2 regions of the Labilibaculum euxinicum genome follow, and region 2 is predicted to be linked to the other one. Evidence: riboswitches for the same ligand, from Rfam matches in the RefSeq annotation. Region 2 holds a riboswitch; the other holds the start of a gene.
What was found. Region 2 has a riboswitch for cobalamin ahead of ACY0M5_RS13665 (hypothetical protein). Riboswitches for the same ligand answer to the same signal wherever they lie in the genome.
Positions count from the first base shown of each region.

Region 1 (15,235 bases), 120 kb from region 2:
TGTTAATCGAAAAGTACATTGAAAGTCCTAAACACATCGAAATACAGGTATTGGCCGACCAGCATGGAAATGCCATTCATTTATTCGAACGTGAATGTTCCATTCAGCGCAAACATCAGAAATTAATGGAGGAAGCTCCCTCAGTTGCTGTTTCCGATGATTTGAGAAATAAAATGGGAGAAATGGCTCTTTATCTTTGTCGGAAAATTAATTACCACACACTAGGTACGGTAGAATTCTTATTGGACAAAGATAATCGTTTCTATTTTCTGGAAATGAATACCAGAGTGCAGGTAGAGCATCCAATTACCGAGGCAATAACCGGAATCGACTTGATTGAGCAACAGATTAAAACAGCAGTTGGTGAAAAACTGGAACTTCAACAAGGCGATATTCAAAGAAAAGGCTGGGCAATTGAATTGCGTATTAATGCCGAAGATGTGCAAGCCGATTTTTCTCCTAATCCGGGAATTATTGATAGAATGGAATTTCCTGAATGCAGTTTCCTGCGTGTTGATACAGGTTTTGAAAACGGCAAATTAATTCCTCCCAGTTACGATTCTATGATTACTAAATTGATCATTACGGGAGATAACAGACAAGAAGCCATTAAGCATGCTTTAGCGGTAATTGAAAACACGGTAATAAAAGGTGTAAAAACAACAATTCCATTTTTTAAACTGGTGCTCAATCATCCCGATTTTATCAATGGATCATACAACACATCGTTTATATCAGAAAAACTTGATAAACCTTTCTTTCAGGAACAGGATGAAGAAAAAGCTGCAGCCATAATGGCTCTTCAGGCTTATTTAAACGAGAAACAAAAAATCGAAAGTAATTTGACTCACAAGGAGGATTCCGCGTGGGCTACTAAAATGAGAAATAAACTTTTTTAGCCATGATTACACTTAAAAAAAACAAGAACTTTGTGCTTTCCGGAGATCAATCGTACAGCTTAAAAACACAAAACTATCAGGTACTTTCTTCCCGGTCAAAAAACGAAAGATTTACAATAAAAGAAAAAGACAATGAATTTATCATTCAATACAAAGACAAAAATTTCATTGGTGAAATCGTTGAATTAAAACAGAATAAATGTACTGTATTAGTAAATGGAAACACCTATAACTTTACAATTGATACCGAAGCTACTTTTCAAAGAAAAGAGAAACTTCGTAAAAATAATCTCATCAAACCCAATTGTAATTTACTTGCTCCTATGCCGGGCAAAATTACAGAGGTATTAACATCTGAAGGATGTATAGTTGAAAAAGGAAGTCCTCTGGTGTTGCTAGAAGCAATGAAAATGCAGAATCAGATATTGGCCGCGCAAGATGGTACAATATCAAAAATCCTGGTTAAAGACGGCGATAGTGTAATGTCCAATCAGGTTTTAATCGAAATAGACTAGCTTTGGCAATTAGTTAAATCCCCTGCCGTAAAGGTATGTCCTTTGGCAGGGGATTAACCACAAACTAAAAAAACTTATATCAATTAACCAATCTGGCTGATATTGCCATTTAAATCTTGGTTAGATTTAATGATCTCTTCTACCTCCAAATGAGTATAGCCTGAATAATTTGCAAAAGATAAATCCAATACTTTTACGGGTGAAAACGACTGTAAAGTGTATTTGTAATCTCCTTTAAGCACTTCGCACATTTTACGAATATCGGCTTCGGAATGACACTCACGAATTAGTGTTGTTCTAAACTCAACATCAATCGGCGAATCTTTGAGAATAGCAATCGACTTTTTCACATTCATCAGTTGAATTTCTGTAAACTGATTTCCAACAATTCCTTTATATGCAGATAATTCAGGCACAGTCTTCAAATCCATTGCCACATAATCAATCAGATTCTGCTGCATCAGGATTCTTAAAAGCTTGGGATTGGTTCCATTCGTATCTAATTTTACAAATAGTCCCAATTCCTTCACTTTACGTATAAATGCGACCAAATCTGACTGAACAGTTGGTTCACCTCCGGTAATAACAAGGGCATCAATAAATCCCTTCGCTTTTTTTAAATAATTCAACACCTCAGTTTCACCAACTGAATCTCCCATGGGGTGATATTTCGAAATCAGCTCCCAATTGTGACAAAACCTACATGCCATATTACAAGCTTGAGTGAAAATCACCGAAGATACCTTTCCAGGATAATCAATTAAGCTGTTCTTTATAAATCCTGATATTTGCATTGAAATAAATTAAGATGGTGAAAAATCAGCTAGCAAACGACCTGTTCTTCTTCCTCAACATGAGCCTTTTTGTCAAATAATTTTCTCTCTTTAAATTCCTGTCTCTTACCATCATTCCACTGATGTATAGGACGCAGATAACCAACAATTCTTGAGAACACTTCACATTCCGTCCGTTGACCGGAATTAGCACATTTAGGACACAATTCATGTTCTCCGTAAATGTATCCGTGCTCGTGGCAAATACTAAATGTAGGTGATAAGGTAATATATGGGAGATGATAATTATTGGTTATTTTTTGCAACAACAACTTTACGGCATCAACAGAAAGCTGTTTTTCTCCAATAAATGTATGAAACACAGTTCCTCCGGTATATTGCGTCTGCAACTTGTCCTGCAATGTTAAAGCTTCGAATAAATCATCGGTATATGCAACCGGAAGCTGCGAAGAGTTGGTATAATAAGGTGCTGCTCCGTTTCGGAAGTTTTCCTGATTGGCAACAATTATATCATCGTAAGTTTTGGTGTCAAGCTGAGCCAAACGATAGGTTGTTCCTTCGGCCGGAGTCGCTTCCAAATTATAGATGTTACCAGTTTCCTCTTGAAAACTAACCAGTTTTTGCTTCATAAAATCAAAAATCCGAAGTGCAAAAGCATTTCCTTCTTCCGAGACCAAATCACTTCCAATAAAATTCAGGCAACACTCATTCATTCCAACAATACCTATTGTTGAAAAATGATTTTGCCAAAATTTGCCATTCCTGTTTTTCAAATGACGCAAATAAAATTTTGAATAAGGGAACAATCCTTTTTCCGTTAAATTTTCAATCATTTTTCGTTTGATCTCCAGACTATTTTTCGCCAAATTCATCAGATGCTCCAACCGCTTAAAGAATTCAGCTTCGTTACTTGCTTCGTAGCCCAAACGAGGTAAATTTACAGTTACCACTCCAACCGAACCGGTTAACGGATTTGCACCAAACAGACCTCCTCCACGTCGTGCCAGTTCACGTTTATCCAAACGCAGCCTGCAACACATACTTCGCACATCATCAGGCGACAAATCAGAATTTACAAAATTAGAAAAGTACGGAATTCCATATTTAGCAGTAATTCTCCAAATGTTTTCATACGCTGGTTTATCCCATTCAAAATCGGATGTGATATTATAAGTTGGTATTGGGAAAGAAAAAACACTTCCATTGGCATCTCCTTCTTCAATCACCTGTGCAAAAATTTTATTAAAAAGATCCATCTCAACCTGAAAATCCCCGTAAACTTCGTTCATCAATTTGCCGCCAATAATTACCGGCTGATCACTCATAAATTTTGGAACATTTAAATCCATGGTCACATTGGTAAATGGTGTTTGGAAACCTACCCGGGTAGGAACATTCATATTATAAAGAAATTCCTGAAGAGCCTGTTTAATCTGATTTTCATCCAATTGATCGTACCTTATGAAGGGAGCCAATAAGGTATCGAAATTCGAAAATGCCTGGGCTCCGGCGGCTTCTCCCTGCATGGTATAAAAGAAATTGACCACTTGTCCGAGAATGGTACGAAAATGTTTGGCCGGCCGGCTAACCAATTTGCCCGATGCGCCTTTAAAACCTGTTAATAAAAGATCTTCCAGATCCCACCCTACACAATACACACTTAAGAATCCAAGGTCGTGAATGTGAAACGCTCCTTTCTTGTGAGCATCTCCAATTTCCTGCGGGTAAATCTTATTCAGCCAATATTGTGAACTTACAATGGTCGAAATATGTTGATTCAATCCCTGCAGAGAATATGACGAATTCGCGCTTTCTTTTATTCTCCAGTCCTGAAGATTCAAATAATCGTCAACCAAGTTTAAATTGGAAAATAATTCCTTGGTGTCGCGAGCCAACTCATGTTGTTTCCGGTATAAAATAAATGCCTTCGCAACTTCAAACAAGTCATATCTGAATAGTGTTTTCTCTACCAAATCCTGAATTTCTTCCACATTGGGAATTCCCGAAAAATCAATCTCTTTCATGATCTGACTGACACAAAATTCGATTAGTTCAACGCGCTCTTCACCTACTGCCTGAAATGCTTTATTGATTGCATTTTTAATTTTATCAGACTTGAATTTAACAACCTGACCATTTCTTTTCCGAATTTGAGATTCGGATACACTACCATTCATTTTCATTTTATTGTTTTTTGATTTTGAAAAAAATGATAGCTTCTGAGGAAAATATAGAATAGGAAGATACATCGAATAGTGTATCCTCATTCTCTGCCTTTCTCCCGAAAGCTACGAATAATCATTACAGGCAGGTCTTCTGGCTTGTCCTCTTTTGGTTTGCCTTCCCATTTTAGTTGAGATAAAACAGTGGCTTCAGAAACCAAAAATATGAGGACTTACAGCTGCGGGGACAGCTCACGAATTAAACGTGATTCCCTATTATTCCTTTCGGAACCTATAAATCAACACAATAGTAAGAAGAAAAAATATGATAATCAATCTGAGTTATTAACAGTTATTGGTCAATAAGCTATGAAAGAGGAAGAAACACGGTTCAATTCTTTTTCAGGAAAGAATATCCTCAATAAAGAAAACTTAGTAAATTGAATTTATCTACTACTATGCAAGAAAGTATTTGAGAATTCATCTTAAAAATGGGATTTAAAGCGAACCAATTTGTATCCTACTTTTTGAATTTACCTTAAAGAAAAACTTCAAATACGAATTTGTCTAAGTACAAACTAAGTGAAAAAATACAAAAGTACAGGTATAATAAAACCAATCATCATTAACCAAATGCCTCTTTTCTTAAATCCATTTTTCCCTTTCACCATAACAGCTCCGGAAATGGCAAAAAATATTAATACAATTGCGTAAATAATGGCTATTGATGAAAACCTTTTGCCTGAATTGTAGTGAATATCATTCACAAACTTATACACCGGCACCTTTTTATATGTTGTTAGTAAAACCTTACCGCTACTAGGGTAATACTCTCCCAACCCACCTTTAATATAGATATTATAAATTCCATTTGCCGGAATTACCTGTGTTAACTTTGGCAAGTCTTTAAAATGGTTTTGAAAGTATAACTTAAATTCCTTTGGACTTAAATTTGGTTTAGCTTTTTTCTCCAAAACTATTTCCTGATACGAAGGATCTTTCTCATTTTTTTTCAAGATTAATAAGACTCCCGACACAGCATAAATCAAGGTTAATCCTATAAATAAATAGCCAAGATCTCTATGCAGAGACCTTATGCTTTTATTCAACTTTTTACTATTCCACAATTTCATACGAAGTTCCGTTTACAAAATAAACTAAATAAAAATTTCTATTTGCCTTTTTCATCCATTCGCGCATTTGATTAATATTTGTCATTTCTGAGGCACAATGTTCTCCCCCTTCTTCGGCATCTTCTTTAGCCTTTACTTTTGCTTCCCAATCGTTAATAAACTTTTCAGATAAACGGTTCTCTTGAAGCGTTCCTTTAACCGCAATCGTAGAACCTGATAATTCCCGGTTAAAACCCTTGATATCTCCCGTAGCTTCAACTCTTAACGACAGTTTACCTGTTTCATCCAGTAATATCGCTCTACGACCCGAATGAGCACATACATGTTTTACCATTCCTTCAAAATAAACCTCTTTCCCTACATTCTGCTCTGCTGTTTCCATTATCTGAGCAATGGTTTTAGCGACATGTTCCTTCCCATTTTCTTTTTTTATTGCCTGTTTTTTATTGATTTGATTACACGAGACCAATACATTTAAAGCAACAAATGCTGTAAATATTAACTTTTTCATTTCTAAATTGTTTAACGATTAAATATAATGTTTGCGATAAAACCATAAATACCTGTAATTGCAATCCAAACCACTGAAAACAATTGTATTTTTTGTTTCCGATATCTCGTAATGAAAACAAATACCAATGTCAATAGTAAATTGGTTAGTAATACCCAATAAGATCCAAAATAAACCATAGGTTTGATGTATTTGGTATTGGCATTTGTAAATCCAACTGCGAATGGTAAAATAAATTTACTATAAGCAGATTCTGTAATATCCTGCTTAAATGTTACTTCATCAACCACCTGTTTTGTATCTGCATTAAGAGCTAAAACTGTTTTCCCTTTCGATGATATTACATTGACATTCCAGAACAAAGGATTTGCCATAATCAACAATTGATTTTTATTGATATCGAAAGCTGATGTTGGAATTTCCTGTAGTTTGTAAGCATCAGTTGTGATAATGTAGAGCCTTTTATTTGTATCAAATACAAAGGCATAAAAGCTTCTGTCGTCTGGTTCCATTGTTGCAATGTATTCCGGAACTACACCTGCAGGTAAAGAAACTTTCCTCAAAAAAGGCATTGCATTCACCATTTTTAAGTGGAAAATCTGATCGTCATTATCGATAATAAAATAGCCTTCATCGTAGGCTTTTCTGGTTGATGGATTACCCGCTGCCATTTTAGCAGGAAATCGAAAACCCCTTTTCTCAAAAATCTTATTAAAACATTGACTTTTTTCTTCATTTACCCGATTGGTTTCGGGATTGATAAACTCAATTTTAGAATTTAAACGAAAAACATCACCAGGCATTTCAATTCTAACTCGTCCCGACATGGACTCAAACAAAGTATAAAGACCTATGTGCGGCTTATTTTTATCAGTAGGATTTACTTTAAAAAAGAATTTCTTAGAATTCACTTCCCTTGGATTAATAAGCTTGCCATGAATACTTTTGGGCATTCTTCCGTCTGCCATTAATTGTCTGGAATAAAACATTGGTAGTATACTGTCGAATTCTAATTCAGAATACACTCTATTGGTATTCATGTTTTTGCGAATCAAACGTTCTTCCTTATCATCAAAATCGATGGTGCAGAAAGCTTTGTCAACAGAACTATAATAAGTAAATATATTTTTTGAAGCTATATCGGTAACCAGATGATAAGATTTAGGCAACAACCATGCTAATAGCAGGGTGCCTAAAATAACTATTAAATAATTTATTGAATATCTATTTTTCATGCGTTTCTATTTTCTCAGTTGCAGCATACTACTCTCATGAATATTTAATCACTCTCTTGTGTGAATAATTGAATCATTAAATTTCGCATGCTTTTTTCATATCTATTAAAAGCGAACATATTAATCCTGAATTCCAACTTTAAAACGTTGAACCGAGAAGTAGCCAAACGGTAAGACATAAAATGGAATAATAACAACACTTACCACTACAAAACTGTATGCTCCGGGGAAATCGGTCAGATAAAACAATTGAAGGCTTGCAAACATGATTAAAGTATTGAAGATCCTTCGTTTCCAACTTGGCTCCAAACAAATCCATGACATCATTGCATAAGCCGCTAATCCGGCAATATACCATGGCAGTAAAGTATATATCATGCTCGCGGTTATTTCCACAGGAAAATAAATTCCAGAGAATGTCAGAAGTATTAGTAAGTGCATCGCAAAAATTATCATCAGCAATGTCATTCCAAATCCTAACATTGTGAAAACAATTTTACGATTGGACAATGGCAGATGCAAACTTAACTTGATTCGCTTTTGAACCATTTCAGGAACAAACTGTGCTAAAGCCAAACAAAATCCGACCGCAGGAGGAAAGAATTTTAAATCTCGGAATAGAAACTGATCTCTGTTTACAATTACATCCCAAAGATGTTCTAAACCTACCATTCGAAACGACCTGCCTAGTTTTAAAAACAGATATGTCAAAAGAATTACTCCGGCAATAAATGCACCTATGGCAAACCATTTGGTTTTTTTCCATTCTTTAAATAATAATGCTCTTATCATCTCTTAATATTTTCCGGTTAATCCAATAAATGCCTCTTCTAAACTCAAACTTTCTTCCTGTATAGAATTGGTTACCTTAACATTACCGCTTAGTAATTTTTCCAATTCATTTTTCGACAGTAATGAATAAAGTTCTGTTTTCCCTTTAATGCTTACTGAATTATAAATGTGATTGCTATTGTCCAACAATTCGGGCTTTTCGCATGTAAATCTGTATCGCTTAAATGACTCAAGAAGTTCACTAACTGGCTTTTGCATCACAATACGACCATAATCCATAATCAAACAATCATCAATCAATCGTTCCATGTCCTGAATAATATGAGAGGTGACAAAAACGGTTTTATTTTCCGCTTTAGCATATTCACTTAAATAGTCAACAAACAACATGCGGTAACCAGGATCCAAGCCCATCGAAAAATCATCGAGAATTAAAAGCTCTGGATCTTGTGCCAGGATTAACCCCAAGGCTACCTGCGATCTTTGTCCGCACGACATTCGGGATATTTTCTGTTTGGGATCAATTTTCAGCAGTTTCATTAACTCATAGTAAGCATCCTTTCTCCATTTGGGATAAAAGGCAGAATAAAACTTCTCAATCTCCGAAATGTTCATGAAAGAATATTGAACATGCCCTTCAATTAATAAACCAACTTTTTGTTTGGTTTCTGGTGAAAGGTTTGCCGAGCTTTCGCCAAACATTAAGCATTCTCCGCTTCGTGGTTGTAAATAGCCGTTTAAAATGTTAATTGTTGTGGTTTTACCTGTTCCATTTTTTCCTAATAATCCTAAAATTCGTCCTTTCGGGATTTCAAAATTCAAATTCTCATAAATACAGCGTTTGCCGTAATAGTGAGTTAGGTTTTTGCATTCAACAATAGCTTGTTGCATAAAATATATGTTTAAAGTGTTAATCCAATTGCAAAATTGAAACTGTATTGTGATTTAGAATTTTCTATTATCATGTATTGATAAGCTAGTTTGGTATAAATACCATAAGTATTTTTTGTGTCGAAATCGTATCGAATATTCGAAGCCAAGCTCAGCCAATCACTTTTTAAATACTCATAGTTTGGAACAATCAAACTTTCATTTGCCTTTCCTTTTGCCAAAGATGAAGTTGTTAAATCACTATTAATGCAGTATTGGGCTAATGCCTCGAGTTTTATATTCAAGCTAGATTTACTAAACTGTAAGTTTCTTCCTGTATTTAGCCTAAGCGTTACATGTTCTACTTCTTGTTTGGGATTTTTAGAATTAGCTATCTTATATTCTGACTCATCAGAAGAGTATTTAATTTCCATTTGATACAAAGAACTGTGCTTAATACCCCTTACCAATAAAATACTTGTAAAACCTCCATCTAGATACTTGGCTGAATATTTTTCGATGACACTTAAAAGTTGTCTATTATAATTATAGTTGTAATCAGACCCTGTTTTACTTTGATAAGATGCGAAAGAATTTATTTTGAATATTTTATTAGTGAACTGATACTGCTTTCCTAAAGTGAATTGAAACTCCTTAGCATCTAAATCATTCACAATATCATAGCCTGTCCCAACTATTTTTAATAATTCCAGTTTCGACTTTTTGTATGAGAATGACTGATACCATCCTGTTTGGCCAATGGGAATCAATTGTGTACCCAGTGAATACCCTTTCTTTTCATAAATATTACCAACACCTCCACTATTGGTTACAACCGTTGAGAAATTCTCATCGCTAATACCTAATCCTCTCAGATAAAAAACTTTAATCCCTGTACCAGGTCGCAACGCATCTACTTCATGATCTTGCTGATAATCATGATATCCTGCATACAGACCAATCATATATTTTGAATTGATTTCTCTTGTACCTCCTAATTTTATTTCTAAATCAGAAACGGTAGATTTTGGTCGTGGATCTAATTTTCTGTAATCTTCTGAGGATCTATATTTGGCCTGAAGGGCATAAGTACTTTTCTTTTGAATCAGACTGTATATTCCTTCGAATGAATAATTTTCGCCGTACGTTTTTCCACCAATAGTATCCGCCACGATATATGGAGCCAATTCACTGTAATCGCTTACTGTATTCCATTTAATATTATCCATATTGTTTTTGCTGTAACTTGCTCTTCCAAACACAAAGTTTTTCTCACGTCTTTTAAACGAATAAGCATCAAAATCAATTGAGGATGTTTTGTTTCCAGTTTCAATTCTGTACAAGCCATTTGCTTTCCTCTGTTTCCAAGCCAAAGAAACATCGGTAAAAGATTTATTGTATTGATGACCTAGCATAGCAGGATTATCCCAAATCCCACTTTGTATTTGAATTAATTCCTTTTCAAAATCAACGGCATTCGCATTTCTATCTTGAGCAAATGCTGATGCTGTTAAATTTAAGAGAATGACAATTCCAAGAATGGATTTTAACTTTTGTGTTAGCATGTAAACAATAAAATTAAAGAAGACCCTCAGAGACAAGTCCAAGGGATCTTCTTTAAGGTTAATATTGGATTATTCCTCTTCGATTATACCTGGTGTAGGATCAGCAGTAGGAATAAAGTCGAATTCTGAGTTGTTGGTATCCAATAAAACAATACGATTACCTTCTTTGTGACTTACCTTACGCTTCACACATTTTCCGTAACGAGCATCATCCCCGTCACCAGCATGAGTCCAGGTAAGGTCTAATGATGGATCGAGAGCTTTCCATTCGTAATCAGAAACAGTAGAACATTCTACTGCATCGATAATTATATTATTTGGAACTTTCCAAGCATCAAAATCCATAACTTTCACAAAGTCACCCCATACAAAAGTATATTGATAGTGGTAAGCGTTATCAGTATTAAATTTCTCTGGTGTCATATCATCCATCTTAAAGATCACATAAGAAGTAAATCCACGATTGTGAAGTCCCCAAACAGAAGCTGAAGTAGAAACCATTTTCTCCATATTAGGAACTTCCGGTACGTCTACATCAACATCAGCACCATCGAACCATTCAAAATCTGCAATCGATAAATCAAATGAATTCGCATTCTCAGCAGAGTGATCAATGGCTACGTCACATACAATAATAGATTTTCCAGGTTCAACAGGATAATCATCTCCGTCTCCAGGAATTCTATAAACTGAACTAACAGGTGTATATTCTTTTCGTACATCAGGAGTATATTCATTCAATGACTGAGCTGTATTTAGTTCAGATTCCGCAATACATAAACCATCAGCATATAAGATTTTATCCGTATTGTTATAGATTTCAAAGTATTTATCATCATTATACTGTTTTCCTTCTGGTGTTTTTGTTCCACTGAAGAAGATTTCTGAAATCACAAAACTGGTATTCTTTCTGTACTCAAATAAGTCGATAGTAAGATCGAAAGATCCTCCTGTAACTTCAACATTCTCGCTAAAGCCTCTAATCCCCGTGGTAGCATAAATTATTTTATCATCAACATCTCTAGTAAAATAATCCACTTCGGCTTCTACAGTAAAATTGTAAAGACCATCTTCCAGGTTCAATGTTGGAAGCATGAATCCATATAAATCCTTGGAAATTTCTTCTCCGGAATTAACATTAGTAACAGTTACCGTACCATTCTTAAATGTTGGTGCCTTTAGTTTTGCAGGTGGATTCAACACCAAATTCAAATCTGATTGCAATATTGGATCATCATCATCGCTGCAAGAGAACAAGGATACTACCATTAAAAGGCTTAAACCGAATATCAGTTTTTTCATTTTTTATTATTATTTAAAGATTAATATTAAGTTCCATTCCAAAGTATGGAGATACTTTTCGAGTTACTTTAGTGCCATCACTACGCGTATAATCCGGATGATAATCTAAAATTCTATTTACATAAAAGGATAGTTCCATCTGATCACCTATGCTCTTTGATACGGTAAGATTCACATCAATACCAATAGGAGTTTTATACAAGTCAAAGTCATTTGGACTTGGTTTGTGATATAAGAATCGCAATAACGGATCTGTTGTGTGTGATTCATTGTATTCAAACTGATTTCCATCCATATCAAAATAATACTCAGGCATACCATCATGAGGATTATATCTAAATTGATGATACCACATACACTGTATGGCTGTTGAGAACATTAAACCAAATTTTTCAATATGAGTATCCGCTCTAAAATTGGTATTGAACTGTTCATATTCTTTCCCTCTGTCCCAGTTGTAATATCCTATGTATGGATAATCCTTTCCATCGATTACTGTACTTGGGTGTTTGTAAGTTGCATCGCTTAAATCGTATTTAGCTCTCATCCAAGCACCATTAATTGAGACCCTTGAGTGTATGGCATCAATTTGTCCCAAATCAATTTGATACTCAACACCTACTTTCTCTTCTCGTGCGCCGTTTGCTCTTTTACTATAGTAGATAAATTCTTTTCTTGATTCATAATCGAATTGTTCGACTGTTGGTGGTCCACTTAATTCATCGGGATGAGGTCCTGATGATACATCGTATAATTTAAAACCCATTGTTTCGTAATATCCCAATCGCTTAAATCCATTCTTAAGCAATTCGTGATATGCTGTTACATAAGCTCTGGCCTTTCCCAATTTTAAATTAAATCCAAATTCAAACTTTTCATTTCTATTGGGTTTCAACTGATAATTGATTGGATCAATCATTTTGGTTTTATACTGTACTTGTCTTAAATCTTTATTTTGAGAAAAATAATTTAGCTGAACGATATCGAGATAAAGCATATCTGGATATAGGTGTGTCAGCCCTGGGAATTTGGTATGCATCCCATATCCACCAGTTAACTCAACATATCCACTTCTATTAAATAAATTGAACTTAGGAAAGCGCCATCTCATGTTAGCTCTGGGATCGAAATAGAGTTTCCCTGAGAGAGCATAATCCGATGCCATATTCAAGGCCTGTGTTGCTCTTACACCCCCTTGTAGATTTAACCTGTGATTCGCAATAGGAATACTTAACTTATCTTCCATATAGAATGACAGTCGTTGAATAGAAGGAATATCTTTTGAAACCCTTGATCTGCCATTTCCTGGATACAATGGACGGTTTACGTCATACACCTCTCCATCTCCAAAGTTTTTGTTGTATCTCCATTCTGCTCCGATTAGAATGTTTTGCTTTACATTGAAAATATCCAATTGGAAATCCGATGAAACATCTGCAAACAAATAGATAGGTTTGCCATCAACCACAAGGTGAGACAAATAGGATGACGGCAAATACTCACTGTAAAATTCTCCTTCCTCTCTATTGGTCATGATGGGTGTATTATTTCCCAGTACCGACTTATCTATGACCTTTTGATTGTGTGTGTAACTACCATTAACTCTAGCCTCAATTCCTTTAAAGAATGAAGATTTATAAGACTGCCATGAAAGAGTGGTACCTGCACTCACTTTATTGTATTTACTGTTATACTTATCAGTTTCTGGTAGGTCTATCTCCGGGTCTTTCTTAGTTTCATCAAACGATCCGGTATAATCAATATTTGTATTAAAAGTAAATAAGCCATTTTCGGATTCTGATCTGCTTCCATAACGCACTGATCCAGTTATTCTAGTGTAATTTACCTTCGGATTTCTGGGATCGGATTTATAATCCAAATAATCAATATCGGCATTCAAGCTTTTACTTCCTCCCAAATTCACACCTTTTCCTATCGAGAACAATTTAGAACCTGGATCTGCTTTAATTCTTGCAGTCAAGGGCTTTGCTTTATAAGCCCGTGTGATATTGACCAAACCACTGGTGAGGTCCCCATATTTTACAGAAGGAATTCCTCGAACAATTTCTACAGATTCAATATTATCTGTAGAAATCAATCTCATATCAATACCTTTACCAGTCGTATTTCGTCGCCTTATGTAACGATCTGAACTATAAGATCCGGTTACATTTTGCAATTCTGCATCATTGGAAATTGCCTGTCCGTCAATCACAAATGATGTTCCAAAGGATGAATTATAATCATATGAATCATTACTAAAGCTAGAGGCACTACCAGGCTCTCTCAATGAAATCAATTTCATCGTGGTCATCGAATTCTTTTGGCTTACACCTCCGGGAAGCAATTCCAAAATATCGGCAAAACTGGAAGGCTGCAAGTGTTTTAAAGCCTCTTTCTTAATGGTGGAAGATGTTCCGTTTTCTCTCGATTCTTCCGCAATTACAATTACCTCTGATAAATCCTGCGATTCTACACTCATTTGCAATGTGAATGGCTTTCTTTGTGCTGTAAGTGAAATGGTATCTTGTATTTTTTGGTACCCCAAGCACGAAACCATAATGGTATATTCTCCATTAGGTACATTGTCAATGCTAAACTCTCCATTTAAATTGGTGGTTGACCATTTTAATGATTCTTTCAGCACAACCGTTGCAAAAGCAATGGGTTTGCCCGATTCTTTTGCCACAAGCCTGCCCTTTACAGCTGGGTGTGTTTGAGAAATAGCTTGTGAAGGTATAAATGTTATGCCAAGCACAAACAATACAATAAGAGAACTTAATTTCATGTCAATCCAACATTTTTTGCCATTAGTTAGCCCTTTATTCATGGGCTTTCATCTTCTTATTAAGATTTACTCTTAATAAGTGGGACAAAGGTATATTGGATTACAAGTCTGCACAATCCTCATAAATAATGATATTACCTGAGGTTACTCATTGTTTATGATGATTTAATAAAACAAGCTCCCTATCAATTGTCTTGATAGGGAGCTTAAAGTATAGATTTGCTTTTATAAAGCCACAATAATATAATCATCCAAATGTTGTTCGGTTAATTGGATTGTTGGCATATTTTTTACCCATTCTCTTATGCCGTAAGTATCCAAGATATAATCATCATTAATCGAGTATGCAAATTTTACTGCCGGATTTTGAGATATTAAATAAGTTCTATTATTGTGAACAAACTTCTTCATCTTATCACCTACAAGATCTGTTGGATCTTGATCAGGATAAAACTCAGGAACATATCCTGCATAATAAGCTGTAAGTGTTAAATATGGATCATCTGGCACGGGAGATTCATAAGATAACCATTCACTCCTATCCACTGTTTTAATTTTATACTTAGAGGTATATTTATTAATAGTGCTAGCTGTGTAATTTGCATCCTGATACTTATCGTAATGCAATATTACAGCATCTTCATATCTTGTAACCAAGAATATTAATTC
Region 1 covers NZ_OY782756.1:3,298,420-3,313,654, forward strand. Annotated here, with positions in the region: gene ACY0M5_RS13095 (acetyl-CoA carboxylase biotin carboxylase subunit) at 1-899, shown strand, start outside; gene ACY0M5_RS13100 (acyl-CoA carboxylase biotin carboxyl carrier protein subunit) at 902-1,414, shown strand; gene ACY0M5_RS13105 (anaerobic ribonucleoside-triphosphate reductase activating protein) at 1,498-2,208, opposite strand; gene ACY0M5_RS13110 (ribonucleoside triphosphate reductase) at 2,238-4,391, opposite strand; cobalamin riboswitch at 4,498-4,681, opposite strand; gene ACY0M5_RS13115 (PepSY-associated TM helix domain-containing protein) at 4,949-5,503, opposite strand; gene ACY0M5_RS13120 (hypothetical protein) at 5,487-6,014, opposite strand; gene ACY0M5_RS13125 (DUF4857 domain-containing protein) at 6,026-7,249, opposite strand; gene ACY0M5_RS13130 (hypothetical protein) at 7,370-8,041, opposite strand; gene ACY0M5_RS13135 (ABC transporter ATP-binding protein) at 8,045-8,932, opposite strand; gene ACY0M5_RS13140 (DUF6850 family outer membrane beta-barrel protein) at 8,944-10,476, opposite strand; gene ACY0M5_RS13145 (DUF4876 domain-containing protein) at 10,546-11,778, opposite strand; gene ACY0M5_RS13150 (TonB-dependent receptor) at 11,792-14,608, opposite strand; gene ACY0M5_RS13155 (MAC/perforin domain-containing protein) at 14,792-15,235, opposite strand, start outside.
Region 1: another riboswitch for cobalamin. It lies ahead of ACY0M5_RS13110 (ribonucleoside triphosphate reductase); the one in region 2 lies ahead of ACY0M5_RS13665 (hypothetical protein).

Region 2 (15,235 bases):
TGCTATTATTGTGGTGATTGCAGTGCAACGTGCCCACGTGAAGCAGAGCCAGGTGAATTAATGATGTCACTTCGCAGATACCTGACTTCAAAATATGATTGGACAGGGCTTTCAGGGATGCTGTATAAATCTCTAAGTACATCTGTTATTGCATTTGTTTTGTTGGCAGTAGGAGTAATTTGGTTTGCATCAAGTCTTAATTTTGAACCTGAATTATTATTGCATTACGGTCATTATTTTGAGATGTCGGCAATTGGTAGTGTTTTTCTACTGATTTTACTTCCGAATCTTATTCGTATGTGGAATATGGTAATCCGAAAACCAAAGGTGAATGTGTCATTCTCTGCTTATTTAAAATCATTTAGCGAACTGATTGTTCATATGTTTACCCAAAAAAGAACATTGGGTTGTGATGATAGTCAAACCCGTTGGTTTCAGCACTTAATCCTTGTAATTGGTTATTTATCATTGCTTTTCACAACAGTGTTTTTGGATTGGTTTGCAACCGACAGCAGTTTCATTCTGGTTTTGGGTTATCTCGAAAGTGCAGTTATTTTTTCAGTAACATTTATTTTCATGATTGGACGCCTTAACAAAAAAACGCAGGTGAGTAAAAATTCACATCCAAGCGACTGGTTTTTTGTAATCTGGCTATTTCTAATGGGATTGAGTGCTTTTGTTGTCCGTTTATTTATCGATTTAGATATTTTGGAGACTAATATTTGGATGTATTTAATTCATTTAACAGTTCTTGTACAGTGGGCCATTATTATAGTGCCATTTGGGAAGTGGACACATTTTTTATATCGTTCGTTTGCTATGTATTTTGAGAAATTAAAAAGCCTTTCGATATCTTAATTAAAATTGTTTTAACAGGGCAATATAATTAATGACTGTTGGCTAAGTAAAGTGTCCTTGGATCTGCTTTTCATTCACTTTACTTTTTAAATGACGGGAATTAATTTAATAGTCTTGCTAAAGAATTTCAAGTTCGAAAGAATATTGCGGCCTCAAATTAGTTTTCTGATTTGAGGCCATTTTTTTGTTGGTATCTGTTTTATTTATCTTTATGAAAGGTTAAATCAAGAAGTAAAAATATTTAATCATGAGAAGAAAACTTGATCAACATTTACTGGATTCAATGAGTAAGAATCTGGGAAATTGGCATGGACCATTTTATTGCAACCGAAAAGATCCACGATTAATTGTTCCAAAATACAATCCGATGTTGGGGTGGACTTTTAATTTTGCAAATCCATATGCGTATCTGATTGTGATTGCAATTGTGTTAATTATTGTAGGTTCTCAACTATTTTAGTTGTTCTACATCCATATAAATATCCTTACTCAAAAAGGTTATTCATAATTTTGGTAAATCAATTTTCTCGATGGAATTTGTTTTATATTTAGTTTTCTTAATTGGACACTTGATGATACGATTCCGGCGCTTTCTTATTTTTATCATATTTATATTTGCTACCACAGTCACGTTTGCCCTGTCGGGAGGAAAAACTGTTTCTGAACTTTTCTCGGAGGTAGAAATTACGAAAAAGGTAAAATTGCTGGGAGATAGATGCTGGAGTTTACGGGAAATTAATTCTGATTCTGCCATTATTCTTGGGCAACAGGCTTTGCAATTAGCTATTCAATATGATATAAAAAAAGAATTGCCAAGACTCTATGGGTTTATTGGAGTCGTTCAATTGCACTACTTATACAAAACGAAAGAATCAATTCCATACTTACATCGGGCTTTGGAGTATAGTCTGCAGCAAAAAGACTCAGTGCAGCTGGCTTATTCGTATAACAATTTAGGGGATTTATATTTTTTAACTGGAAATATACCGTTGGCCTTAAAATTTTCCGAATATTCATTGCAGATATTCAATATTCTTAATCATTCTGCGGGAAAATCATATGCCTACGTGAATATGGGTCTGGTACATCGTGAGAAGAAAGATTTTGATTTGGCATTGGAATATTTTGAAAAGGCAAAATTATTGTGGAAGGAGTTAGGAAATGAATTGGGGATGGGGTCGGTTACCTTGGAAATTGCACGGACTTACGAAGCAAAAGGAGATCTTGATGTTGCAATGAAATATTATCAGCAGTCTTATCAAAAAAGTCTGGGTTCAAATAATGTAAGATATGTTGCGTTTTGTCTGTCTGGAATGGCTAATATATTCTATCTGAAAAAGGAGTACGATAAAGCATTTGAATATTATCAGAAAGCATTAAAATTAAATCAGGAGCGCAGGCATAATTTTGGTTTGGTTGATGATTATATTGGTTTAGCTTTCATTTATGCTCATAAAAAGGAGCGGAATAAAGCAGAAATTGCTCTTCATAAGGCATTAGATATAGCCAATAAATTAGGCTTAAATAACAAAATCTTAAAAACACATAAAGCATTTGCTGAGCTTTATCAAATTGTTGATGATCAATCAAAAGCGATTGAGAGTTATAATCATTTTTCATTAACATATGATTCCATTCTTTCTATTCAGCAGTTTGAGATTGTTGAAGAGATGCAAAATAGATTTATGATTCGGCAAGCTTTATCAGAAACAGAGCAGGAATTGGAATCCCGAAAATTTCAAGAATCATATTTAGTAATCATTATCATTCTGATGTTGATAATTGCTGTTGTTCTTTATTGGCGCTATCAGTCACAGCGGAAATTGAACCTTCAGTTAGCCGAAATTAATCAGACAAAGGATAAATTATTCTCAGTAATTTCTCATGACTTGAAAAATCCTTTTAATTCTTTAATTGGATTTAGTGAATTATTGGTGGAAGAAAGCAGAGAAGGTGATTATCAAAATACGGAGATGTTTGCCGATTATATTCATCAATCATCAGTGGAAGGAATGAAGTTGTTAACCAATCTATTGGATTGGTCGAGATCACAAACAGGGGCTATTTCGTATTGCCCAACACCAATATCATTTGATCGCCTGTTTGATGAGTTAAACAGTTTTTTTGAATCAAAACTGCAACAGTATAAGATAAAGATTGAATTCGATAATTTAATTGAAGAAGAGGTTATGGCCGATCCTGATATTCTCCGAACAATTTTAAATAATTTAATTTCAAACGCCATTAAATACACAAATGAAGGAGGTTTGATTAGATTGGATGCGGCCAGAACAAAATCTCATGTTAACATTAAAGTAAAAGACAATGGCACTGGGATGTCGCAGGAAATTATGGATGGATTGTTTGATAATTTAAAAACAACAAATAGTACTCAAGGTCTGCACAAAGAACAGGGTACAGGTTTGGGCTTAAGTATTTGTTCCGAATTAATTCGAATTCACAAGGGAACAATTAAAGTCAAAAGCGAATTGGGAAAGGGAAGTACTTTCGAAATAGAGTTTCCTGGTTAAAAGAAAGAATCATTCATGATTAAATATTTCTTTCTTATCTCCCGATTCTATTTTTTACTACATTTCTATGTTTTGTGGCTGACTCGTAAGCCAATTGTACCAATAGCAGATAAAGAGAGAAACTGACGAGGCTTCATGGATACAGGTTAAGGTTTGGAGCCTTAAATGTATTAAAAAAAGAATTATTTCAGGATTTATGAAGTGGAATTATTTTAGTGTTGCAGTGAAGTATAGTATGTGTCAAGATGCTTATTTACAAGTGTCTGGGTGGGATACTATCTGTTTGATGTAAATACAATCGATTAAGCTATTTGGTGAAAATTGAATACCAATGTTGTTTTTTTTATAACTTGCATATGTAGTTTGTATTAATTCAACCTTAATATTGAGCTACAACGGACAAATAAAACCATGATGAAACAGTATAAAAGTTTAACTTTTCCTGCGCTTTTTTCGGAAACTGCAGCGAAATTCGGCAACTGTAATGCAATGGCCCTTGTTGGGCAAACTCCCTTTACTTATAACGAGGTTTATGCAAATATTCAAGCCTTACTTGCATTTTTTGAGAAGTTGGGAATTAAACCGGGTGATAAAATTGCTCTGTTGAGCACGAACATGCCTAATTGGGGAATGGCCTACTATGCAACAACTTTTATGGGTGCAGTTGTTGTTCCAATGTTACCTGATTTTAGTCAGTTTGAGATTGAAAATATTTTAAGCCATTCTGAAGCAAAAGCTGTTTTTGTTTCGACAGGTTTGCGTTCTAAAATTAAAAACCTTAAAATTGAAACCTTACAATCGATTATTGCAATTGAAGATTTCAATTTAATTCATACAAATGAATCTTCACCGAAATTTGATCTTTCTGAAAAACCAAAGCAGGATTATCAGGTTTGTGAGGATGATATGGCGGCAATTATTTATACGTCTGGAACAACAGGCAACTCTAAGGGTGTTATGTTGTCTCATAAAAATATCTGCTCCAATGCTATTCTGTCAAAAACAATCCATCCTATAGATGAAACGGACCGTTTTCTTTCAATTTTACCTTTGTCGCACACCTATGAAAATACTTTGGGATATGTGATTCCGATGATTGCCGGTTCCTGTATCTATTATTTAGGAAAAGCTCCCGTGCCTTCATTATTATTGTCAGCATTTAAAGAAGTACGGCCAACCATCATGTTTTCGGTTCCACTGATTATCGAGAAGATTTACAGGAGTAAAATTTTACCGTCGATTAATGGGAAAGCCGTTACCAAATATTTATATAAAATTCCGTTTTTCCGCAAGAAGCTGAATGCAATTGCCGGAAAAAAATTAATGGAAACCTTTGGTGGTAAATTAACCTTTTTTGGTATTGGCGGAGCTAAATTGAATTCTAAGGTTGAACTATTTTTGCGTGAAGCAAAATTTCCCTATGCAATTGGTTATGGATTAACAGAAACAGCACCATTAATTGCAGGATGTGGTCCGGCAATTACTAAATTTCAATCTACAGGGCCTGCTTTAGTCGGAGTTGAGCTGAAAATCAATAATCCAGACCCTGTTACTCAAATTGGAGAAGTATGGGCAAAGGGTGATAATGTGATGATGGGTTACTATAAAGAGCCCGAAAAAACCAAGGAGGTTTTAACCGAAGATGGTTGGTTTAAAACCGGCGACTTAGCAAAAATGGATAAAGACAATTATTTATATATCGAAGGTCGATTGAAAAATATGATTGTTGGATCAAGTGGAGAAAACATTTATCCGGAAGAAATAGAATCGGTAATCAATAACTTTAAACATGTAATAGAGTCTGTAGTTATTGAACAGAAAGGAAAATTGGTTGCAATGGTTCATTTTAATTATGAGGAATTGGAACAACAATATCAACATCTTAAAAAAGAGGTGGGAAATTATGTCGATGACACTGTTGATGAGTTAATGCAGGAATTACAGGTTTATGTGAATTCACGTGTAAATAAATTTTCGCAGGTTCAGTTAGTGATCGCCCAAATTGATCCATTTCAAAAAACGGCAACGCATAAAATAAAGCGGTTTCTATACCATTAGAAACAAAAAAGACTAAACTTCACCCCAAATGTTATACCTAACATTTGGGGTGTTTTTTTATATCTGAAAATTTCTTGTTCTTTATGTTTTTAGACAGAAATAAGATCTTACTGTGTTTGTTATTTGCATGATAATCAGCGTTTAGTAGTGGGTGGTTTGCTTTGGTTTTTACATTCATAAAATAGATTGTTAGTATCTTGAATTAATATTGATACATTTGTTTCGCGATTTGGCAATATCATATCCCTTGATCTGATATTAAAGAGGGAATCCGGTTTGAGTCCGGAACTGTACCCGCAGCTGTAATCTCTATCCCAAACTCTGTTGCATGATGTCACTGTATCTTATGGAAGATATGGGAAGGCGCAACAAGAGGGAGAAAGTCAGAAAACCTGCCAAAAAGCAATTTTGTTTAATCGACACTTTCGGGACTAAAAGTAAGATTATGAAGAAAATTACTAAATCTATGCCTGCGGGGCATATTATGCTTGGTTCATTATTTCGGAACCAAATTTTCAAATTCAGATCAGTTACAGATGACTCTCTGTTCATCTCGTTTGTTGCTAAAGCAAACAGGTTGATGATCATATTAATTAAAGAAGTAAAGACTGAAAAACGTCATTTGCAAAATTTTAATTTTTGGAGTCAATTTCTATTCCCAATTAATACAATTTGATAATTCAACTTGTTTTTCACAACAGGTTAGAATTGATGTGCTCATAATTAAAGGCAAACATAGGTTTGAATCCTTTAAAATCAATATAATATGATACGCGAAAGAGGTAAAGTAAGCATTGTTGGAGCTGGGCCAGGTGATCCGGAATTAATTACACTGAAGGCAATCAGAGCCATTGAAAATGCAGAAGTTGTTTTATACGATTATTTGGTAAACAAGGAATTGCTAGGATATTGCAAACCTGATTGTCAGATTGTTTACGTTGGTAAAAAGAACAAACAACACACCTATCCTCAGGAGGAAATTAATAAAATGCTGATTGAGTTTGGCTTATCGGGAAAAAAAATTGCTCGTTTAAAAGGTGGTGACCCATTCGTTTTCGGACGGGGAGCTGAAGAAATACTTGGTTTGCAGGAGCATGACATTGAATTTGAGGTGATTCCGGGAATTACAGCTGGGGTTGCGGTTCCCGGAGCAGCAGGTATTCCTGTCACATTAAGAAATGTGGCTTCTTCAGTAGCTTTTTTCACAGGACATCAGTGCGAAAATCACAAAACAGAAATTCAGTGGGATAAGATTGCGGCGGGAATTGATACTCTGGTTTTCTATATGGGGGTGACTCAGGCTCCACGAATTGTTCGTAATCTGATGGCAAATGGCAGGAAACCGGAAACACCGGTTGCAATGATTCGTTGGGGAACTTTGCCGGAACAGGAAGTAATGAAAGGAACTTTAGAAAATATTGTGGCAAAGATGGAACAGCACGACTTTAAGCCACCGGCAATTTTTATTGTTGGGGAGGTAGTTGCTTATTCAGAACAATTATCACCATTGATTAATCAAATGGCCAAAACAGAAATTTGATAGCTATGAACAGAAAAGGAATTTTATTATGTGGGCATGGAACCCGCAAAGAAAGGGGAGCGAAAGCATTTCAAGAGTTTGCGGAGCGATTTGCATCTCAAACTACGCATTATGAGGTTGAATTTGGATTTTTGGAGCTTTCGGAGCCGGATTTTGAAACAGGAGTAAAACGATTGGTTGAAAAAGGTGTGACAGAGATTATTGCTGTTCCAGTATTTCTTTTTACCGGAGTACATATGGAAAGAGATATTCCTTACGCTCTAAAAAGCTTTCAGGAAAAATATAAGGTGAAAATTCAGTTGGCCAATTACATCGGAACATGCAATGAAATGGTTGAGTATGGAGTGCAGCTAATAAATGAAACTCTTGAAGCTAAGGATTGGAAGAGCGACGAGACTGCATTCCTTGGATTAGGTATTGGAGCTTCCAAAGCTGAGGCTAATGGAGATTTGGCGAAAATGACCCGATTAATTCAGGAAAAATACAAGTATCCATTTGCCATTAATGCTTACACAAGCAGCATGACTTATCCGGCATTGCCTGTGGTATTGGATTGGTTGAAGGTTTTGCCGTTCAAAAATATTATGATGTTACCATTTGTATTCTTTCCAGGAGTTTATATGGATAAAGCATACGAGATAATGGAACATTTTGCAAAAGAAAACCCGGATAAGAACATCGAAATTGCACCTCTGTTAGGTGATGCAAATGGATTGTTTGAGGTATTAAATGCAAGATTACAGGAAGTGTTGGATGGAAAAGTTGATCTAATAATGAGTACTGATTTAACTGGAGTAAAACCACATCATCATCACGGACACGATCACGGGCATTGTCACGGACAAAGTCATGATCAAGGACATCATCATCATCATTAATTCTAATACGAGATAAAAGATATGAGCGGAAAAGTGTTTGGAGTGGCCTTAGGCCCTGGAGATCCTGAGTTAATTACGGTGAAAGCTTTGAACTGTTTGAAGAAATCAGAGAAGATTTACTATCCGGCAACGCAATCATCAAAAGGGAATCAGGATAGTTTTTCATTGGTGATTTTGAAACAACTGGGTGTAGAAGAGAACAAGTTTGTTCCGATTACAGTACCGATGAGCAAGGATCGATCGGCGGCAGAAAAAGCATATGCAGATTTGTTTCTGAAAGTGCAGAAGGATGTTGGAGAGGGCAAACAGGTAGTAGTGGTGAGCGAAGGAGATATTTCATTTTTCAGTACTTTTTCCTATTTACTTGAAGATTTCAGGAAGAATAGTGTCGATTTTGAGATGATTCCGGGAGTTCCGGCTTTTATTTTGGGAGGATCAGCAGGAAAACTGGCATTGGCAACTCAGAACGATAAATTATTAATCGCTCCAGACATAGAGGATGAAGAGGAACTGAAATCTCTGCTGGAGCAGAACCAAACTGTCGTTTTGATGAAGTTATCAATGGTTCGTGATTGGATTAAAGTATTCATTCAAAATAGTGATCTGAAGTTCTTTTACGGTGAATATTTAGGAACTCAAAAGCAGTTTACCTGCACCGATATGGAAAGTCTGAAGGACAGGAAAATTCCATACTTCGCCATTTTAATTTTTTACGGAAATAAATAATATATCATGCCAAATAGATTAGGAAAAATAACCGTTGCAGGCCTTGGACCAGGAAGTCCGGATCTGTTTTTAAATCCGGCAATAGATGCAATAAGAGAAGCCGATGTGGTGATCGGATACAAATATTATTTTCAGTTCATAGAATCATTCCTGAAAAAAGGAACAGAATGCATGGATACGGGAATGCGTCAGGAAGTGCAGCGCGCCGAAAAGGCATTTGAATTGGCTGAAACAGGGAAAGATGTTGTTGTGATCAGCTCTGGCGATGCCGGCATTTACGGAATGGCATCGCTTGTTTTCGAGATGGCTGAGAAAACACAATCGAAAGTAGAGCTAAAAGTTATACCCGGGATTTCTGCTTTTCAGGCTGTGGCTGCAAAATTGGGTGCACCGTTAAGTCACGATTTAGTCATTCTTTCCTTGTCGGATTTACTCACCAGTTATGCTTTGATCGAGAAGAGAATAAAGGCAGCTGCGATGGGCGATTTCGTAACTGCAATTTACAATCCGAAAAGCAATAAAAGATATTGGCAATTGTATCGCTTACGGGAACTGTTTTTGGAAGAACGAGAAGAAACAACACCAGTTGCCATTGTGCGCCAGGTGGCTCGTGCCGAGGAACAAATTACTTTGACAAACCTACGCGATTTTGATCCTGAAATGGTAGACATGTTTTCGCTGGTGATTGTTGGGAATTCGCAAAGCTATATTTCAGGTGATCGGTTTATTACACCACGTGGATACTACAGTAAAGAAGAACAGGAGGGAAGACCGGGTCCTTTGATTATGCAGGAAAGCTTTCGAACAATTGCTGCAGAATTGAAAGAAATGGATTTACCCTTGGAAACAAAATGGATTCTTTTGCATTGCATTCATACTTCGGCAGACTTTGAATTGCCTGAGATTTTGAAAGTACAGAACAATGCAGCTCCAAAATTGAATGAATACCTCCAAAAAGGAGGTGTAATTATTACTGATGTTACTATGGTTCAGTCGGGAATTCGCAAAAAAGCCTGCGAGAGAATGGGCGTTGAGATCAAATGTTATTTGCACGATCCCCGCACCATGGAATTGTCCGTAAAACATGGTATCACCCGCACTCAGGCGGGAATTCGTTTGGCAGTAGAGGAGCATCCCGACGCTTTGTATGTATTTGGAAATGCGCCAACAGCATTGATTGAATTAACTGACTTAATGAGAAGTAAAAACATTCAGCCAGCCGGGATTATAGCGGCTCCGGTTGGATTTGTGAATGTAAAAGAATCAAAACACAGAGTGAAGAGTTTTACAGATTTACCCGCTGTTATTATTGAAGGACGAAAAGGTGGTTCTACCTTGGCTGCAACCATTGTGAATGCCATTTTAAGCTTGGAAGATGCTTACGATTTAAAACCCGGAAGAGATGTTTAATTTTTACATCATTGGCATACCAGACCGAATGGAAGTAAGTCTATCTGATGAGGTGAAGGAGGTGCTGCAAAATCATCACTATTTCTCGGGAGGAAAGCGCCACAGAAATTTGGTTGCTTCTTATTTGCCTGAAAATTCCAAATGGATTGATGTTGTTATTCCATTGGAGGGAACCTTTCTGGTTTACGAGCAGATAGATGAACCCATTGTGGTGATTGCATCCGGAGATCCACTATTTTTTGGTATCGGTAACACGATCAAGTGCCGTTTTCCGGATACAAAAATAAAGGTTTACCCTTATTTCAACAGTTTGCAGTTGCTGGCACATGAGTTTCAATTGGCATATGGCGAAATGACAATTTGCACCCTGACCGGAAGAAATTGGGTGAATTTGGATCAGGAGTTGATTCGCGGTAAAAAATGCATTGGTGTTCTTACCGATAAGAGAAAAACACCGGCCACAATTGCCGCAAGAATGCTGGATGCCGGTTTCGACAATTACAAGATGATTGTAGGTTCAAAACTGGGAGGAGAAGAACAATATTGTACAGAAATTTCATTTCATGAGGTTGTTGGTAAGGACTTTGCTCATCCAAATTGTTTGATTCTAATTCAGGAGAGGGAGATCAAACGGACATTGGGCATTCACGAGGCTGATTTTCACATTCTGGAAGGCAGGCCAAAGATGATAACCAAGCGAAGCATCCGATTGAATTCCATTTCATTTTTGGAATTGAATAATGCAAAACACCTTTGGGATGTAGGATATTGCACGGGTTCGGTTTCTATTGAAGCCAAGCAGTTTGCCCCGCATTTGCAGGTGACTGCTTTTGAACGCAGAGAAGAATCGAAAGAGCTTTTGAAGCTGAATCAACGAAAATTTTGCGTGCCTGGAATAGATGGCATTCACGGTGATTTTTTCAATATTGATTTGTCTGCAATTCAAAGTCCGGATCGGATCTTTATTGGCGGGCACGGAGGTAAATTAAACGAAATGATGAATCGGTTGTGTGCTGTTTTGCACGATGATGGGATCATTGTTTTTAATGCGGTTAGCGAAGCAACAAAGCTGGATTTTCTGAGGGCAGCAAAAGAGCTTCAAATGGAGATTACCGATCAGATGATTATACAGCAGGATGATCATAACCCGATTGTAATATTTCAGGCTAAAAAAAGGAATTTACCACAAAGGGAAACGAAGGATAGCACGAAGTAACACAAAGAAAATAATTAAGAAAAAGCTATTGGCGACAGGCTAATAGCTAAAAGAAAAAATACATGAGCAATACATTCATCATTATCAATAACAGTTTTGCTATAGCAACTGCCGAACGCATTGCTGCAAAAATGGAAGGAAGTACGATTGTTTCTGTTGCCGGATATCCGGGCAGCAATAAAATTTCTTCTTTACCGGATTTTCTTTCAGAATCTTTTCAGGTTGCCGATTTGCTGATTTTTATTGGAGCTATGGGCATTTGCGTAAGAAGTATTGCTCCTTTTATACAGAATAAAGCGATAGATCCGGCAGTAATCAATATGGATTTGCACGGGAAATATGTGCAGTCGGTTTTGTCGGGACACAAAGGTGGTGCGAATGAGTACGCTCAGCAAATTGCTGAAATCACCAATGGAACGGCGATAATTACAACAGCAAGTGATACATTGGAGGTATGGCCATTGGATATATTCGGCAAAAAATATAACTGGACGAATGAATATCAGAATGTTTCTGAGAACGATTTGATTGCTGCCTTTGTAAATCAGAAGAAAACAGCATTACTTTTAGAGGTGAAAAACGGGGGGACGCAAAGCTTGCAGGATTCCTGTCCTGATTTTGTGGAGGTTTTCTATCAATTTGATCAGATTAAACAGGAAGATTTTGATTTGCTGATAGCTGTGACTCCCGCTTTGTACGAAACAAATATTCCAAGTTTGTTTTTCCGCCCTAAGTGCATCGTGGTTGGTACCGGTGCACAAAAAGGAATTGGAGTAGAAGCTTTTGAAAATGAATTAAGATCCCGGTTTGAGGCAAACCGCTTGGCTTTTGCATCCTTAAAAAGCATTCACAGTATCACTGTAAAGGCCAACGAAGAGGCTTATAAACAATTCAGCGAAACAACTAATTTATCCTTCATTACTTATTCTTCCGAAGAATTAAATGAGAAGGAAGGTGAAGTTTCCTATTCTGCGGCAGCGCATCGTGAAGTGGGAGCTGTAAATGTATCCGAGGCATCGGCACTAATTGCGAGTGGTGCGAAAGCCTTGATCCAAACCAAAAGCAAGCATGTTGATGCAAATGGAAAGCATTTTACTTTGGCTCTGGCAATGGATGCAAAACAGGAGCGGAAAGGGGAGATTTTTATTGTTGGTGCGGGGCCTGGGGCACCCGATTTAATTTCCGTTCGAGGCAAGAGTCTTTTGAAAAGAGCTGATTTGATTTTATATGCCGGAAGTTTGGTGCCAAGGGAATTAACCGATTACGGAAAAGCTTCCTGTGTGATACGGAACTCCGCAGATTTAACTCTCGAAGAGCAGTTTGATGTGATGAAGGAACATTACGACGGAGGAGGATTGGTTGTGCGTTTGCATACAGGTGATCCATGTATTTATGGTGCCATTCAGGAGCAAATGAACTTTTTTGATCAGCACAAAATGGATTATGAAATTGTTCCGGGTATTTCATCCTTTCAGGCTGCCGCTGCACGTTTAAAATCTCAATTTACAATTCCAGAAAAGGTTCAATCAATTATTCTGACCCGCGGAGAAGGCCGGACACCGATGCCGCCAAGAGAACAATTGGCCGAGTTCGCAAAATTCCAAAGCACGATCTGTCTGTTTTTAAGTGTGACATTGGTGGATAAACTGCAGGCTGATTTACTGGTAGGATATCCGGAAAACACACCGGTGGCTATCTGTCACAAACTAACCTGGAAAGAGGAGAAGATTTGGAGAGGTGAGTTGAAAGATCTGGCAAAAATTGTGAAGGAAAACAAACTATCCTTAACGGTGATGATTGTGGTTGGTGAAGCCATTGGAAACCGCAAAAACAGATCATTATTATACGATCCTAAATTTACACACGGCTGCAGAAAGGGAATTGATAATTAATAAGCAGTATCAATTCAGATTACGATATGGGAATTATTTGCCCTGAAAGGGCGGAAGAAGTTAGCACAGGGCAACGCCTTGTGTAAAAAAGGCAAATTATAAGTTTAGCCCTGAAAGGGCGAAAGAGAGAAAATAAATTGCAATGAAAATATTATTATTCGGGGGAACAACAGAGGGGAAAGCAACATCTAATTGGTTGGATGATTTGGAAATTTCGCATTTCTATTCGACAAAAACGAGTTCTGGAAATTATGAATCCAGATTCGGACAGAGAATTTGTGGTGCGATGAATGTGGAAGAGATTTGTACCTTTTGTTTGGAAAATGAAATTGATTTACTGATAGATGCAGCACATCCTTTTGCAGAAGTCTTGCATCACAGTATTGTGGATGCAGCAAATCAAGCGGCTTTGCCTGTTGTTAGAGTAGAGCGCGATGCAGTACCCCGAATTGACAGCAAATGGATACGATATCACCACAGTCTTGTATCCGTCTTAATGGATTTACAGTCACAAAAGTATGCAAAAATACTTTCCATGGTTGGCGTAAAAGCCTTACCGGTGATTCATAAAATCGTGCCAAATGCCAATATTTGGTATCGGATTCTTGATTTTCCTTCTTCACTGGAAATTGCCCAAAAGGCAGGTGTTGAAATGGAAAAGGTTATTGTTTCGGATGCATTTGATGGAATGGAATCCATTGAAAATTTATTGGTTGATGAGGGAATTGAAGCCATGATTACGAAAGAGAGTGGCTACTCGGGTTTGTTGGATCAGAAAATGGATTTGGCGGTAAAACATCAAATTCCATTGTACGTGATTGCCCGACCCGACTTACCCAACTACGATGAGACGATAAGTAATCGGGAAAGGCTGCAGAAATATTTGAAGAATCGGTTTGGATTGGAGCGAAAAGAATTGGCTCATGGTTTTACTTCGGGGACTTGTGCTGCAATAGCTGCGAAAGCAGCCTTAAAATTACTCTTAGGAGAAGAATTGCAGCTAAAAGAGCGCATTGCTTTGCCCGATGGTGGAATTTGTGAAATGCAATTGCATCAGAACAGATTCATGGAAGATTTTGCTTTGTGTTCGGTGGTGAAAAACTCCGGCGACGATCCGGATATTACTGACGGAATGGAAATTGGCGCCTGCCTGAGGTGGAATGATGCGAATTGCATTCGTTTTGTGAAAGGGGAAGGAGTGGGAACGGTTACTTTAAATGGTTTGGGAATTCCCTTGGGCGAACCGGCAGTAAATCCTGTTCCCCGAAAGATGATTGCATTCGAATTGGAACAAATTCTGGAAGAGTATGATATTAATAGAGGTATTGATGTTTCGGTATTTGTGCCCGTAGGTAAAAAACTGGGAGCGAAGACTTTTAATCCCAAGCTGGGAATTGTTGATGGCATTTCCATCATCGGAACTACCGGAAGAATTAAGCCTTATTCTTTGGAAGCTTATGTGCAAACCATTCAAAAACAGTTGAACTTGGCTGTGCTGAACGGGAACAAGCACATTGTGGTAAATTCGGGAGGAAGAAGCGAACGATATCTGAAAGAGAAGTTTCCTGATTTGGCTGATTTGGCTTTCCTGCAATATGGGAATTTTATTGGCGAAATGCTGCAAACAATTAATGCTTCGGGTGCCGAAAAAGTAAGCATGGGAATCATGACTGGCAAAGCAGTGAAACTGGCTACCGGACATCTGGATACACACAGCAGTAAGGTTGTTTTAGATCATGATTTTTTGATGGGATTGGCAAGAGATTGCAGTTATTCCGAAGAGATTATTCAACAAATTGGAGAAATTAAAATGGCGCGGGAACTGGAAGAATTAGTTCCATTTATGGGAGATGAACCATTTTTTAAAGCTGTAAAATTTAAATGTGAAGAAGTTTGTAAGAAAGTTATTACAGACTGCAGTTTCGAGCTTCTTTTAATCAGCAACAATGGAGTTATTATTTAGACTTATGAATTTCAAAAAGAATGATTAAAACAGGAATAGGCAGGAAACAGTATTTAAGATTCTGTAATAACTACTACATACTAAATTAAATATGAGAAAAAAACTATTTGTACTACTTGCGTTTTTACTTCCTTTTCAGGGATTTAGCATGCATATAATGGAA
Region 2 covers NZ_OY782756.1:3,415,699-3,430,933, reverse strand. Annotated here, with positions in the region: gene ACY0M5_RS13685 (4Fe-4S dicluster domain-containing protein) at 1-858, shown strand, start outside; gene ACY0M5_RS13680 (DUF5808 domain-containing protein) at 1,106-1,318, shown strand; gene ACY0M5_RS13675 (tetratricopeptide repeat-containing sensor histidine kinase) at 1,431-3,389, shown strand; gene ACY0M5_RS13670 (AMP-binding protein) at 3,804-5,447, shown strand; cobalamin riboswitch at 5,661-5,861, shown strand; gene ACY0M5_RS13665 (hypothetical protein) at 5,893-6,123, shown strand; gene cobA (uroporphyrinogen-III C-methyltransferase) at 6,214-6,987, shown strand; gene ACY0M5_RS13655 (sirohydrochlorin chelatase) at 6,993-7,865, shown strand; gene cobI (precorrin-2 C(20)-methyltransferase) at 7,887-8,591, shown strand; gene cobJ (precorrin-3B C(17)-methyltransferase) at 8,598-10,001, shown strand; gene cbiE (precorrin-6y C5,15-methyltransferase (decarboxylating) subunit CbiE) at 9,994-11,217, shown strand; gene cobM (precorrin-4 C(11)-methyltransferase) at 11,280-13,109, shown strand; gene cbiD (cobalt-precorrin-5B (C(1))-methyltransferase CbiD) at 13,252-15,072, shown strand; gene ACY0M5_RS13625 (energy-coupling factor ABC transporter permease) at 15,164-15,235, shown strand, end outside.